Linked DNA regions of Prochlorococcus marinus XMU1406. The protein of the gene in region 2 binds, or shares a complex with, the protein of the main gene of each other region. Links are inferred from orthologs where the notes say so. Each region holds a gene or a part of one and is shown on either strand. Other genes may lie near its edges.

What was found. The genes of interacting proteins can lie anywhere in the genome.
Region 1: the proteins of cdaA (region 2) and HA149_RS01280 are in contact, whole or in part, in a crystal structure (PDB 7OJS), measured with the Bacillus subtilis proteins. The link is inferred for Prochlorococcus marinus XMU1406 from one-to-one orthologs.

The regions. Positions count from the first base shown.
Region 1 is NZ_JAAORG010000001.1:236,010-241,612, reverse strand. Bases 1-2,874 are described here. They hold HA149_RS01280 (phosphoglucosamine mutase), read left to right. Parts: upstream 1-698; coding sequence 699-2,051; downstream 2,052-2,874. Other genes in these bases: HA149_RS01270 (DUF3177 family protein), read left to right, coding at 2,811-2,874; trmB (tRNA (guanosine(46)-N7)-methyltransferase TrmB), read right to left, coding at 2,059-2,688; HA149_RS01285 (thioredoxin domain-containing protein), read right to left, coding at 15-560; thyX (FAD-dependent thymidylate synthase), read left to right, coding at 1-11. In the rest of the region: more of HA149_RS01270, read left to right, coding at 2,875-3,434; HA149_RS01265 (hypothetical protein), read left to right, coding at 3,394-3,729; ileS (isoleucine--tRNA ligase), read right to left, coding at 3,726-5,603. UniProt on the Bacillus subtilis protein: Catalyzes the conversion of glucosamine-6-phosphate to glucosamine-1-phosphate. Glucosamine-1-phosphate is used for cell wall biosynthesis.
Region 2 is NZ_JAAORG010000001.1:986,299-994,609, forward strand. The notes cover bases 3,343-6,194. They hold cdaA (diadenylate cyclase CdaA), read left to right. Parts: upstream 3,343-4,240; coding sequence 4,241-5,149; downstream 5,150-6,194. Other genes in these bases: lysA (diaminopimelate decarboxylase), read left to right, coding at 3,343-4,212; HA149_RS05775 (isoprenyl transferase), read left to right, coding at 5,153-5,956; bioB (biotin synthase BioB), read left to right, coding at 5,962-6,194. In the rest of the region: HA149_RS05755 (ATP-dependent Clp protease ATP-binding subunit), read right to left, coding at 1-2,131; rimI (ribosomal protein S18-alanine N-acetyltransferase), read right to left, coding at 2,311-2,751; more of lysA, read left to right, coding at 2,839-3,342; more of bioB, read left to right, coding at 6,195-6,969; HA149_RS05785 (rhodanese-related sulfurtransferase), read left to right, coding at 6,966-7,898; HA149_RS05790 (hypothetical protein), read left to right, coding at 7,910-8,311. UniProt on the Bacillus subtilis protein: One of 3 paralogous diadenylate cyclases (DAC) in this bacteria, catalyzing the condensation of 2 ATP molecules into cyclic di-AMP (c-di-AMP). Upon expression in E.coli leads to c-di-AMP synthesis.

The DNA of each region.
Region 1 (5,603 bases), 750 kb from region 2 along the record:
TAGAATGGTAAAAATTATCCATGACTACGAGGGCTAGCCTTAATTTTTTTATTTTCTTGAAATGTTGAAAATTTAGGATTAATAATTTCCTCATAGGGTTGCTCTTCTTTTTGTAAATTCTTAATAGATTCTGTTATTTTTATTTCATCTTGTTTACCAATAAAAGTAGATATTAAATTGCCCTTTGCATCAAAAAGATTAACTTGAGGAATTCCGTTGACCGCAAACTTCTTGATGTAATTACCCCATTTTTGATTATCAACATTTAAAAAAACAAAATTAATATCTTTTTCGTATTCTTCTTTAATAGCAGAAACTTGTGGAGCGATTTCTTTGCAAACTTCGCACCACTCAGCATAAAATTCCAAAAATGTAGGCTTATTATTTGTAAAAGCTATTTCAGGGTCAACAGATAATTCTCCAAAACTCTTTAGTAGATAAGTTGATTTAAAAATTAGATTTCTAAACAAAAGAAATGAAATAATAACAATAGATATAATCAAAATAAGTATTGTTTTTAAATTTGTCTTTAAAATTGGCTCTCGGCTCTCAGATTGCACTATTAAGTTATTAATAACTAAAAATATCTTAAATAAGTAAAACAAATAAAGAGGATTGAAATCTACAAGCTTTTAATCAACTGATAAAATAAGAAATGAATAATTATCAAAAATTTGTTTGATTCCTGAAATCTAATTATGCAATCAATCTTTGGAACTGATGGAATAAGAGGAAGATTTAATGAAGAGATAACTTATTCTCTAGCCTATAAAGTAGGCTATGCTCTAGGTTCGACTTTAGAAAAGAAAAATCCAATATTAATTGGAAGAGATACAAGAATTAGTGGAGATATTCTGCTTCAAGCAATAACACAAGGTATAAATAAAAGTGGCAAAAAATGTATAAATCTTGGAATCTGCCCTACCCCAGCTATACCTTTTTTAATCAAGCAAGAAAACCTTAGTAGTGGGATCATGATATCTGCAAGTCATAATCCGCCGGAATATAATGGCATAAAAATTTTTGATCATAATGGTCAAAAAATTACAAAATATTTTGAAAATAAAATTCAAAAATTTATTGATGAGTCAAAACAAAATATATCAGTTCCTAAAAAAGTGCTCCCCCTAAATACGAATACAGATCTTATGGATATTTATATTAAAAGCCTAATCCAAACAATGGGTGGAGAAAATTTAAGCGGGTTGAAAATAATATTAGACACATGCTACGGATCAGCGACAACATGCGCAAAAAAAATTTTTCAGTTACTTGGTGCGGATGTAAGAGTTATCAATAACTCTAAAAATGGGTTGAAAATTAATAAGAATTGTGGTTCTACTAACCTTGCACCATTAAAAAAAGCATTAAGAGAGAGTCCTGCAGATATGGGATTTAGCTTTGATGGGGATGCCGATAGAGTAATTGGAATAGATTCAAAAGGAAATGTTTTAGATGGAGATCATATTCTTTTTCTTTGGGGTAGAGAACTTATGGAACAAAAAATTCTCACAAATAATTTACTAATATCTACGCAAATGGCAAACATAGGTTTTGAAAAGTCATGGAAGGAAATTGGTGGAAGTTTGTATAGAACTGATGTAGGAGATAAATATGTGCATGACGCAATTAAAGAAAAAAGTGCAGTTTTAGGAGGTGAGCAGTCAGGTCATATACTTTCAAAAATTAATAACTTTTCTGGAGATGGGATATTGACTGCACTTCAGATATCTAAATATTGTAAAAAGAAAAAAATTAATTTACACGATTGGCTTAAAAGTAGTTTCGAACCTTTTCCTCAAAAACTAACTAATATCAATTTAGATTTTAATATTAATAAATTAAATTCAAAAACTAAAATCTTAATTGATCAAACAATAGAACATTTTCAGTCAATATATTCAGATAATTGTAGGGTTTATATAAGACCTAGCGGAACAGAACCCGTAATGAGAATTCTAGTTGAAGCTAAAAATCATAAAAAAGTTGATTCTTTGTCAAACGAAATAACAAACAAACTCTTTTTAGAAATTAACAGAATAACAAATTAACGATGAATCAAATTTTTATATAAATCCTTTCAAAAATATCAAGTTGGTTAATAATCACATACTTTTCCCGAGTAGTTTTAACTTTATTTGGATTAAAACTTTCAGAATAATTAAAATCCTTTTTATCTATTGTTTTAAAATAAAAGTTACTTGATATGGTGAAATCCATATAGTCGAATAAATCCTTTACATCTGTTTTTATAAAAATTAGAGTCCCTTTTTGCAATGAATTTGAGAGAATATTAATAAATTCTGGCTGAATTACACGCCTTTTATAATGTCTCTTTTTAAACCATGGATCAGGGAAATTAAACGAAATACTTTTTAGATTTTTGATAATAAATTTACTTTGTACATCATTCAAAATATTATTAGCATTACCAAATACAAAATATAGATTTTTGATTTCTCTTTTAAGCACTTTTAATTTAGCATTTTTGACTAATTTCTCTCGGATTTCAATTCCCAAATAATTCCAACTGGTATTAACCAAAGCTAGATCGAATAAAAAATCACCAGCAGCACAACCTATATCTAAATGAATATTCAATTTAGAATCACCAAACATTTCATTCAAAGAGGGTATTCTCTCAATTTGATTAAAGTTACTACTAAGTGGATTAACATGTTGTCTCATACAATTATTAATTTATTTCTAGGCAATAATATAAGGATGCATAATATTCATAACTATGACAATAGTAAGTAAAAAAGTAACAGTTTGAGGTTTAATTATTATGTGTTTAAAAAGAAAAAGTTTTGAACGTTTTTAATCAACTTTCTATTTGGCTATCTTTTCAACTTTCAATAATTTTCCTTATTGGTATACCTGTCTCTCTATCCTTTTGGTCAATTAAAAAAAGAAATAAAGCAGTTAACAAACTTCTATCAATTTATTGGAAAATATCCCTTTTATTTTTTATAAGCCTTTTACTTTTAATAGGTAAGTATAATTATGCCCTTGCCATAACAAATATTTCAACACTATTAATGACAGTATCAGTTTGGTTTTGGAACGATATAAATGATGAATTAAGAGAATATGATTTTTCTTACTCCCTTACTACAACAACAAAAATATGGAGATGGACAGTAACTTTTATATCTTTCAATTTCTTAATTCAGAGTCTACAAAACTTTAGCTGCTTCTCTTTTATTAATTCGGATGCATGTGAAATATGGCTTGAGCCTTCTTCAAATTTATATATTTTTATAAAAAATTTATTTAATTTTTTCTTCGGAGCTAACTTTACTCAGCCGATAGCAAAATTTTTAGGATTATTTGCATTATCAATCTACATTTTGGGCCTTATTCAATGGTCAATAATCAAATTACCTAAAAATGGAAGAAACTCTTACTTCTCCGAAAATGGCAGAAATTGATTTAATAAATAATCTTGAAAAAATAAGTTCCGAGATACCTAATAGGATACTTAAACTAGAGGGTTTCATTCTAAAAGAAAATCATAAAGAACAATTAGAAATACTTATTTTCAAAGGTTTCAGTAGCTCAACAACTCATCCAATTGAAATAGATTTAGAAAAGAAAGTTATAGGATTTTCTTATATTCTTACAAACTTTAAACTTTATAAAGCACCCATAATGGGACCTGAAGATAATTTTATTAGAGAAAATCACAATTCAGTTTTCTTTTTGAATCAAAAAAACTGGATTTAAGTAAATTCAAGATTAATAATATTTGAACATCTTTTGCATAATTTTGTATTTTGGATTCCATTAAAAGTTTCTTTTTCATAATGCCAACATCTATCACATTTTTGACCATTAGCTTTTACTATTTGAATCTTCCCAAGTGCATTGTTATCGATAATCAGAGAATTCCTAACCAAATCGGATACCATTTGGAAGTTTGAAACTATAAGCCAATCCCTAAATAAATCTACATCATGATTACCAAATTCTTTTAGCCAAGTCAGTGAATCCTTTACAACTTTATCTTCAGGTAAATAATTAACTTCAGTTTCTAAAGCTGCTCCAATTATTTGTTTGTTCCTACATCCTTCTATCGCCTTGTTAATTTCAACTCTCAAATTTCTTAAATTTGCAATGTGTTCATTAAGAGTTTTATTTTTCCATGACTTCGAAAAAATTGGCCATCCTCTTTGAAATACTGATTTTTCTTTAGTTGAATATGGAATATTTTGCCAAATATCTTCAGCCATATGACAAAGCACTGGAGATATAAGTACGGCTAAATTTTCAACAACTTTTGACATAACAAACTGACATGATCTTCTCCTAAATTGTGATTTAGAACTTACATATAACCTATCCTTTGCAATATCCAAATAAAAATTTGATAGATCTACAACACAAAAACTTTGTAAAATTTGGAAAAATTTTGAAAATTCATAATTTTCATAAGCATTTGATATTTGATCTGTAACTTCAACTAATCTGCCTAACATCCATTGATCTAAGAGAGGCAATTGATCAATTTCAAAACTATCAATTTTAGGATCATAATCATGAATATTACCTAAAAGATATCTTGCGGTATTACGAACTTTTCTGTACACATCTGAAAGTTGCTTGAGTATATTTGAACCAATTGGAACATCTACTGAATAATCTACAGAACTCACCCATAGCCTTAATACATCAGCGCCATAAGCAGGTTCATTTTTTTTATTTTTACCTCCATTAATAATTATATTTGGATCAACAACATTACCTAAAGATTTGCTCATTTTCCTACCGTTTTCATCAAGTGCAAAACCGTGAGTTAAAACTTTCTTATATGGAGGTTTATTATTTACTGCAACAGACGTCAACAAAGAAGATTGGAACCATCCTCGATGTTGATCTGAGCCCTCTAAATAAAGATCGGCTGGATACTTTAATTCACTTCTTAATTCACATACTGCGGCCCAGCTAGATCCTGAATCGAACCAAACATCCATTGTATCTGTCCCTTTTTTCCATAGATCCGAGTCTTTTGCATAATTTTCTGGTAATAGATTCTTAACATCCCAATCCCACCAAATATCTGCTCCATGATCACTAAAAAGTTCTTGAATATGATTAATTATCTCGCTGTTAAGTAGGATGTCACTACCATCTTTTTTATAAAATACTGGAATAGGGACTCCCCATGACCTTTGTCTAGAAATACACCAATCTCCTCTGCCAACAACCATAGAATAAATTCTTTTCTTTCCAGTTGCTGGCATCCATTTAACATCTTCGATTGCCTTTAATGCGGATGATCTAAAGCCATTTACAGATGCGAACCATTGTTCTGTTGCCCTAAAAATAGTTGGTTTTTTGGTTCTCCAATCATACGGATATCTATGCTTATAATTTTCTTGTAATAGAAGCAAATTATTTCCTTTTAAGTGTTCAATAATTAAATCATTTGCATCTTTAAGGACATTTGATCCTTTGAATTGACCAGAATATTCATTTAAGTTACCTTTTTCATCAACGACACATGTTATTGGTAAATCATATTTTTGACCCACATTAAAATCATCTATCCCATGACCAGGCGCAGTATGAACAATTCCAGTCCCTGATTCTGTAGTAAT
Region 2 (8,311 bases):
TAACTAGTGATTTAATTCTGTTATATTGGCTATCTTCAACTGAATCACCTGAGAATTCGAATCCTAGTCCGCCACCACCTTTCTCGATTACTTTTGAACCAATATTAGAAGTCATTATTAATAATGTATTTTTAAAATCTACAGTTCTACCTTTGGAGTCAGTTAATCTTCCGTCTTCAAGTAGTTGTAATAATAAGTTGAAAACATCTGGATGTGCCTTTTCAACTTCATCAAATAAAACAACGGTATAAGGACGTCTTCTAACAGCTTCAGTAAGCTGACCACCTTCATTAAAACCAACATAACCAGGAGGCGAACCTATAAGTTTACTAACTGTATGTCTTTCCATAAATTCTGACATATCTAATCTAATCATTGCTTCTTCACTACCGAAGAAATATGAAGCCAATGATTTAGTCAATTCAGTTTTACCAACACCGGTAGGTCCAGAAAAGATAAAACTTGCTATGGGTCTATTAGGATTTTTTAATCCAACTCTTGCTCTTCTTATGGCTCTTGAGACAGCCTTTACAGCTTCATCTTGTCCAATTAGCCTTTGGTGAAGTGTTTCCTCCATATTTAGAAGCTTGACTGATTCAGTTTCTGTTAATTTTTGAACAGGAACACCTGTCCATGAAGCCACAATATGAGCTACATCCTCTTCACTAACAAGGGGACTTTGTAAAAGTTTTGAATCACTTTTTACAGAATTATCAGCATCAGATTGATCTCCAGCTGTAGATTCTTTTTTATTGTCCAAAACATCTTTAATTTTTGCAGACAATTCCATCTCTTTTTCGCGTAATTGGCCAGCTTGGTCGAAATTTTGGTCTCTTACAGATTCTTCCTTTTGTTTTTGGACTTCTCTTAGTTCTCTATCTATCTGTTTTGCTTCAGGCGGAAGTTTAGAGTTTATTAAACGTACTCTACTTCCTGCCTCGTCGATGAGGTCAATAGCCTTATCAGGTAAAAATCTGTCAGATATATAACGATCACCTAAATGAGCGGCGGCCTCTAGCGCATCATCAGTAATTTTTAAACGATGATGTTGTTCGTAACGTTCTCTAAGACCTTTTAAAATTTCGATTGTATCTTCTATAGATGGCTCTCCTACCATTACAGGCTGGAATCTTCTTTCTAGAGCAGCATCTCTTTCAATATGTTTTCTATATTCATCTAGAGTTGTTGCTCCAATACATTGAAGTTCCCCTCTAGCTAATGCTGGCTTAAGTATATTTGCTGCATCTATAGCTCCTTCAGCAGCTCCAGCACCAATTAAAGTATGCACTTCATCTATGACAAGAATGACGTTACCTGCTGATTTAATTTCTTCCATTATTTTTTTTAACCTTTCTTCAAATTCACCTCTATATTTTGTTCCTGCTACCAAAAGACCTATATCAAGTGTCAAAACTCTTTTATCTTCAAGTATGTCTGGAATATCACCAGTTTGTATTCTTTGAGCTAGACCTTCTGCGATAGCTGTTTTACCTACACCTGGCTCCCCTATAAGAACAGGATTATTTTTTGTCCTCCTACCTAGTATTTGAACTACACGGTCTATTTCTGAATGGCGTCCAACGACTGGATCTAATTTTGATTCACTTGCTAATTTTGTTAAATTTGTTCCGAATTCATCAAGAGTAGCAGTTTTTAAGTTGCCCTTAGTTGTACTTGCACCTGTGCCAACTTCGGCGGTTTCACCAAGCATTCTTATAACTTGAGTTCTAACTTTTGTAAGGTCGATATTAAGGTTTTCAAGAACTCTTGCAGCCACACCTTCACCTTCCCTTATTAATCCCAACAATAAATGTTCTGTACCAATGTAATTGTGACCAAGTTGACGAGCCTCTTCTAAAGATAGTTCTAAAACTCTTTTAGCTCTGGGAGTAAAAGGTATTTCTACAGCTACAAAACCTGAACCTCTACCTATTATCTTTTCCACCTCTATCCTTGAATCCTTTAAATTAACTCCAAGTGATTTAAGTACTTTCGCTGCGACCCCAGTTCCTTCTCCAATTAACCCCAAAAGAATTTGTTCTGTTCCAACAAAATTATGGCCAAGTCTTCTAGCTTCCTCTTGAGCAAGCATAATGACTTTTATAGCTTTTTCTGTAAATCTTTCAAACATTAGAAGATTAAATTCCTATTAATAACCTACCAGTAATATGTCAATTTTGTGTTCAGAATGAGCTTTTGTGAATACCCAAAAGTATAATTTATCAAATTAAATTGAACTTTTTTAGTGATATAGCAAGAAATTATAGTAATTTCAAGGATTCTGGTTATCCGAACATTTAAATTTTTACATTATTTTGTTGTTAATTTTTTTTCTTTTAAAAGAGCATGTGAACCATCTTTATAATAATTTTTTCTTATTCCCACAGTAGAAAAATCAAAGCGACTATAAAATCTTTCAGCAGTAACATTGCTATGAGAAACCTCTAATAGTAATTTCTTTAAATTTAATTTTTCACATTTATTTATTAAATAGCTCATAAGATAAGATCCAAATCCCTTTTTTCTAAATTTTTTATTTACAACAAAATAATTTATTTGAGCTTCATCAAGAACAACTTGAAAAACACATATACCAATGACTAAATTTTTAATTAATAAGCCAAAGATTTTTGTACCATCTTTTTTGAATTCGTTAGCCCATTGTTCTTTACTCCATAGAGAAATCGTATTTGCATCTAATTCATAACATAAATCAATATCTTTATTATTTATTTGTTTAATGGATATCATTTATTATGTATTTATATCTAGAAAGTTCAAATCTAAAGTCATTATAAAATATGACAGTTTTGGCAAAGCTTTATTTGAAGTTCTCCCATGGAAGAAAAACAATCTTTTTTAAAACAAAAAATTGACTTGGAAAGTCCTAACAGAAATATTATTCCCATTACCACATCCATTGAAAGAGATGGGAAATTGTCAGTTGGTGGATGTTCTATTGAAGAACTAGTTAAAAAATATCATTCTCCTCTTTATATCTTGGATGAAATCACTTTAAGAAATTCTTGTAAAGCTTACAAAAAAGCATTAGAAAAATATTACCCAGGAAAATCCTTGCCGATATATGCTTCTAAGGCAAATAGTTCCATTTTCATGAGTAGTCTTGTTTCCTCGGAAGGTTTAGGACTTGATGCTGTTTCAGAAGGAGAACTATTAACTGCTATTAAAGGTGGGGTTCCAAATGAAAAAATTGTTTTTCATGGTAACAACAAATCAGACAAAGAATTAGAATTCGCAGTTAGAAATAATATTAAGGTTATTGTAGATAATGATTACGACTTAGAAAGATTAGATGAAATCTCAAATTCATTTAATCATGATTTAGAAATAATGATTCGCTTTACTCCTGGGATAGAATGCCATACACATGAATATATTAGAACTGGATCATTTGATAGCAAATTTGGTTTCGGAATAGAATATTTAAATACTCTATTTAACAGAATAAGCAATACAAAGCACCTAAAATTAAAAGGTTTACATGCTCATATTGGTTCACAGATTTTTGAACTAGACCCCCATAAGGATCTGGGAGAAATAATGGTAAAGGTTATCTTAGACGCCAAAAAATTTGGTCATAATATTGAGGAACTAAATGTTGGCGGGGGTTTAGGTATCAGGTATACAGAAAGTGATGATCCCCCTTCAATTGATGAATGGGTAAAAACAATTTCTTCTTCCGTTGTTGAAGCTTGTAAAAAAAACAACTTAGATTTTCCCACATTAATGTGCGAACCTGGTAGATCTATTGTATCTACAGCAGGTATAACCATTTACAAAATTGGGGCTTTTAAAGAAATTCCTGGTATCAGAACATATTTATCTGTTGATGGTGGTATGAGTGATAATCCAAGACCAATTACATATCAATCAAATTATTCTGCATGTTTAGTAAGTAATCCATTTAATATTAATTCCAAAAATAAATATACTATTGCGGGTAAGCACTGCGAATCGGGAGATGTATTGTTTAAAGAAATTGAACTAGCAGAATGTAAAACGGGAGATCTTATATGTGTTTTTGGTACTGGTGCATATAATAATTCAATGAGTTCTAACTACAACAGAATTCCAAGACCTGCCGCTCTCTTAGTTAAAGATGGAGAGGCAGAAATTATTCAAAAAAGAGAAAGCCCATTGGATCTTTTAAAATATGACGTATTACCTGATCGCTTTATCAAACAAAATTAGGTACATTTAAATTAATTTTGTTTTTAGTGTGAATTTCTGGGGGATTATAAATTTAAAGCTTTTATTAGATGTCTTATTTGCTGTTGGTTTCGGACTATTATTATTCTCTAGAGTAAAAGAACAACGGACATTATGGCTTCTAAGAGGATATTTGTTTTTAGTATCATCCGCATGGTTTATTCAAAGATATGCATACTTACCACTAACATCAAAATTAATTGATGCTGTAGTCCTCGCTTGCTCTCTCTCATTAGCGATCCTTTGGCAAGGAGAGTTAAGAAGATTAATGGAATTACTAGGCACTGGAAGGCTAGCTGTATTACTAGGGAATCCACAAAAGGAATTTAGAGCAACTTCAACTACCATTACTCAGTTAGTTGATACTGCCGGTAAACTCTCTCAAAATAGAAGAGGTGCTTTAATCGTTGTAGATTTGGGGAGTGATTTAAGACCTGAAGATTTTTTATATTCAGGTACCAATATTGAGGCACAATTATCAACTGACCTTTTAATAAATCTTTTTGCTACAGATACGCCTTTACATGATGGAGCAGTTCTTGTGAAAGGAAATAAAATAATTTCTGCTGGCGTAATACTTCCTCTCTCAAGACAAGGAATAAGTAGATATGGCACAAGACATTTAGCAGCATTAGGTATTACAGAAAGATTTGATAGATGTATTTGTATTGTTGTTTCTGAAGAAACAGGTACGTTATCATTAGCAAACCAAGGTAAACTTGAAAGACCAATTACCAGCAGCAGGTTACAAGAACTTCTTGCAAAATTGATTGGAAATCAAAACTCTATAGGAGCAAATAAAGCATCTGTAAATAAAAATGTTTCATCCCAAAAGATAGACTCGAGTGATAATATCATCAGTGATATTAATAAAAAAGAGTCAGAAAAATCAGAAATTTTTGTTAACAAAAAGGATTAACTTATGAGTTTAGAAAAAGTAATAGACGATAAAATTACTGACTTATTAAGGAAAATAGATAAGCAAAAATTGCCCAAGCATGTAGCAATAATTATGGACGGCAATGGGAGATGGGCGACTAGAAAAGGTTTACCCCGATCATTTGGACATAAGCAGGGCGTCAGTGTATTAAAAAAAATTCTCAAAGCTGCAAAAAATTTAGGTTGTAAAGTAATTACTGTTTATGCTTTTTCAACTGAAAATTGGACAAGACCAACAAAAGAAGTTGATTTTCTTATAAATCTTTTTAGCGAAGTTTTAAAAAAAGAAATTAAAGAGATACATGAAGAATCAACAAAAATAAAATTTATAGGAGATTTAACTCCTTTCCCAAAAAATTTAAAAGAAATAATATCTAGTTCAGAATCACTTACTAAACACAATAATAAATTTTTATTCAATGTTTGTGTTAATTACGGAGGCAGACAAGAAATAGTAAAAGTTGCAAAAGAACTAGCATTAAAATCTTCTTCTGGAGAAATAAAACCAAGTGAAATTAATGAAGAATTATTTAATTCAGAGTTATTAACTAGAGGAATTAAGGATCCAGAATTACTAATAAGAACTAGTGGTGAAAAAAGGATCAGTAATTTTTTATTATGGCAATTAGCATATTCAGAAATTTATATATCTGACGTACTTTGGCCAGAATTCAATGAGCATGAATTTCTTAAAGCAATAATTGATTACCAATCAAGAAATAGACGTTTTGGCGGTATAGAATCATTACCAAATGAATCTTTTGAAGATTCTCAATATATTTCCTAATTAAAATGGCTAATTCGAATAATCAGTTATTAAAAGAAATTAGGTTTGATTGGAATAAAGCGGAGATTTTGAAAATACTTAATATGCCTCTTATTGATTTAATGTGGGAATCACAAACCGTTCACAGGAAATTCAACAAATACGATATTCAATTAGCATCATTGTTCAGTGTAAAAACTGGTGGATGCGAGGAAAATTGTTCGTACTGTAGCCAATCAATTTATAGTGCTAGCGAAATTAAAAGTCATCCACAGTTTCAAGTTGAAGAGGTTTTAGCAAGAGCTCAAGTAGCAAAAAATGAGGGTGCAGATAGGTTTTGTATGGGTTGGGCATGGAGAGAAATTAGAGATGGGAAATCTTTTAATGCAATGTTGGAGATGGTTAGCGGTGTAAGAGATTTAGGGATGGAAGCATGCGTTACTGCGGGGATGCTTACAGAAGAACAAGCTTCCAGACTGGCTGATGCAGGCTTGACCGCGTATAACCACAATCTTGATACTAGTCCTGAGCATTATAAAAATATTATTACGACTAGAACTTATCAAGACAGACTAGACACTATCAAAAGAGTAAGAAATGCAGGAATAAATGTTTGTTGTGGAGGAATAATAGGCTTGGGTGAAACTAATGGCGATAGAGCATCTCTTTTGGAAGTGCTTTCAAACATGAATCCACACCCTGAAAGTGTTCCTATAAATTCATTAGTAGCTATTGAAGGCACTGGTTTAGAAGATAATGAAGATATTGATTCTATTGAAATGATAAGGATGATCGCTACAGCAAGAATTCTTATGCCTAAAAGTAAAATAAGACTAAGTGCAGGGAGAGAAAAGCTTTCAAAAGAAGCCCAAATATTATGTTTTCAATGTGGGGCAAATTCAATTTTTTATGGAGATGAGTTACTCACAACTTCAAATCCATCTTTCCAATCAGACAGAAAACTTCTTAAAGAGGTTGGAGTATCATTTAACAAAGATTTTGAAACTTGTGAAAAAACAGTATCTTCTTTATGAAAGGCAAAAATTATAAAATAGTTTCTCTTTACTCTTTCTTCCCATTTCAAGAAAACTTAATTATTGATCTAAAAAATAAATTATTAGAAATCGAAAATGAAAACGATCTTTCAGGTTTATTTATTTTTGCTAGTGAGGGCATTAATGGAACTATATGTGCTGAGAAAAATGTAATTGATATTGTTATCAATTTACTTAATAAATATGCAGATAATAGAAATTTGAATATTAAAGTAAATTTCTCAAAAAACAAAGTCTTCAAAAAATTAAAAATAAAAATCAAGAAAGAAATAGTTACAATGGGTGTCCCTAAAATAAACCCCTCAGAAGATAATGGGACCTATATTGACTCAGCTGATTGGAATAAGTTAATTAAAAATCAAAATACAATAGTCATTGATACTAGAAATCATTATGAGGTGTCAATAGGTACATTTCAGAACTCTATAAACCCAAATACAAAAAATTTTAGCGAATTCCCCAAGTGGGTAGATGATCATTTAGATACCCATTTAGAAAATAAAAAGTCTACAAATATAGCAATGTTTTGTACCGGAGGAATAAGATGTGAAAAAGCTACCACTTTACTAAAAAAGAAAGGTTATAAAAATATATATCACCTCCAAGGGGGCATCCTTCAATACCTTGACGATATACCAAAAGAAAAAAACTTATTTGAAGGTGAATGTTATGTTTTTGATAAAAGAGTTGCTTTAGATCAAGAATTAGAAAAAGGCTCCTATTCGATTTGTCATGCATGTGGAATGCCAGTTTCAATTCAAGATCAAGAAAGAAAAGAATATAGAAAGGGTATCCAATGTCATTTCTGCATAGATCAATTCAGCGATGATGATAGGAAAAGGTTTGAAGAAAGACAAAAACAGATCGACAGATTAAAAGTGGCAAATCATAAAATCCATAAGGACTAATTTTCAAAATCATGAAGGTTGAAGATTTAGAAAAATTAGCAAGTAACATTGGATTATTAATTAAAATTCAAGTTAGAGAAACTCTCGGATTATGTTTCTTTAGAATCGTTATAGCAGAACAGAAAGATAACATCATTAAGATTTGGGCCGAAATGAAAGGTTGGACTTATTTAAATAAACAAGGTATTCAGCTTGATACATTAAGAATCCTTAGTAAGGCTCCTGCTTTTGTTTCGGAATTAATATGGGCAACAACTATGGCTTGGGCAATTGAAAAAAAATCAAGCAACAAAGCAAGACTTTTAGCTATTTTTGATAGCGAAGGATATAGTAAAAAACTTGTAAGATATTTCAAGTTAATAGGATTCAAAATTGTAAAAGAAGTTGGTTCTAGCCCAGTAGATCTTTTATTA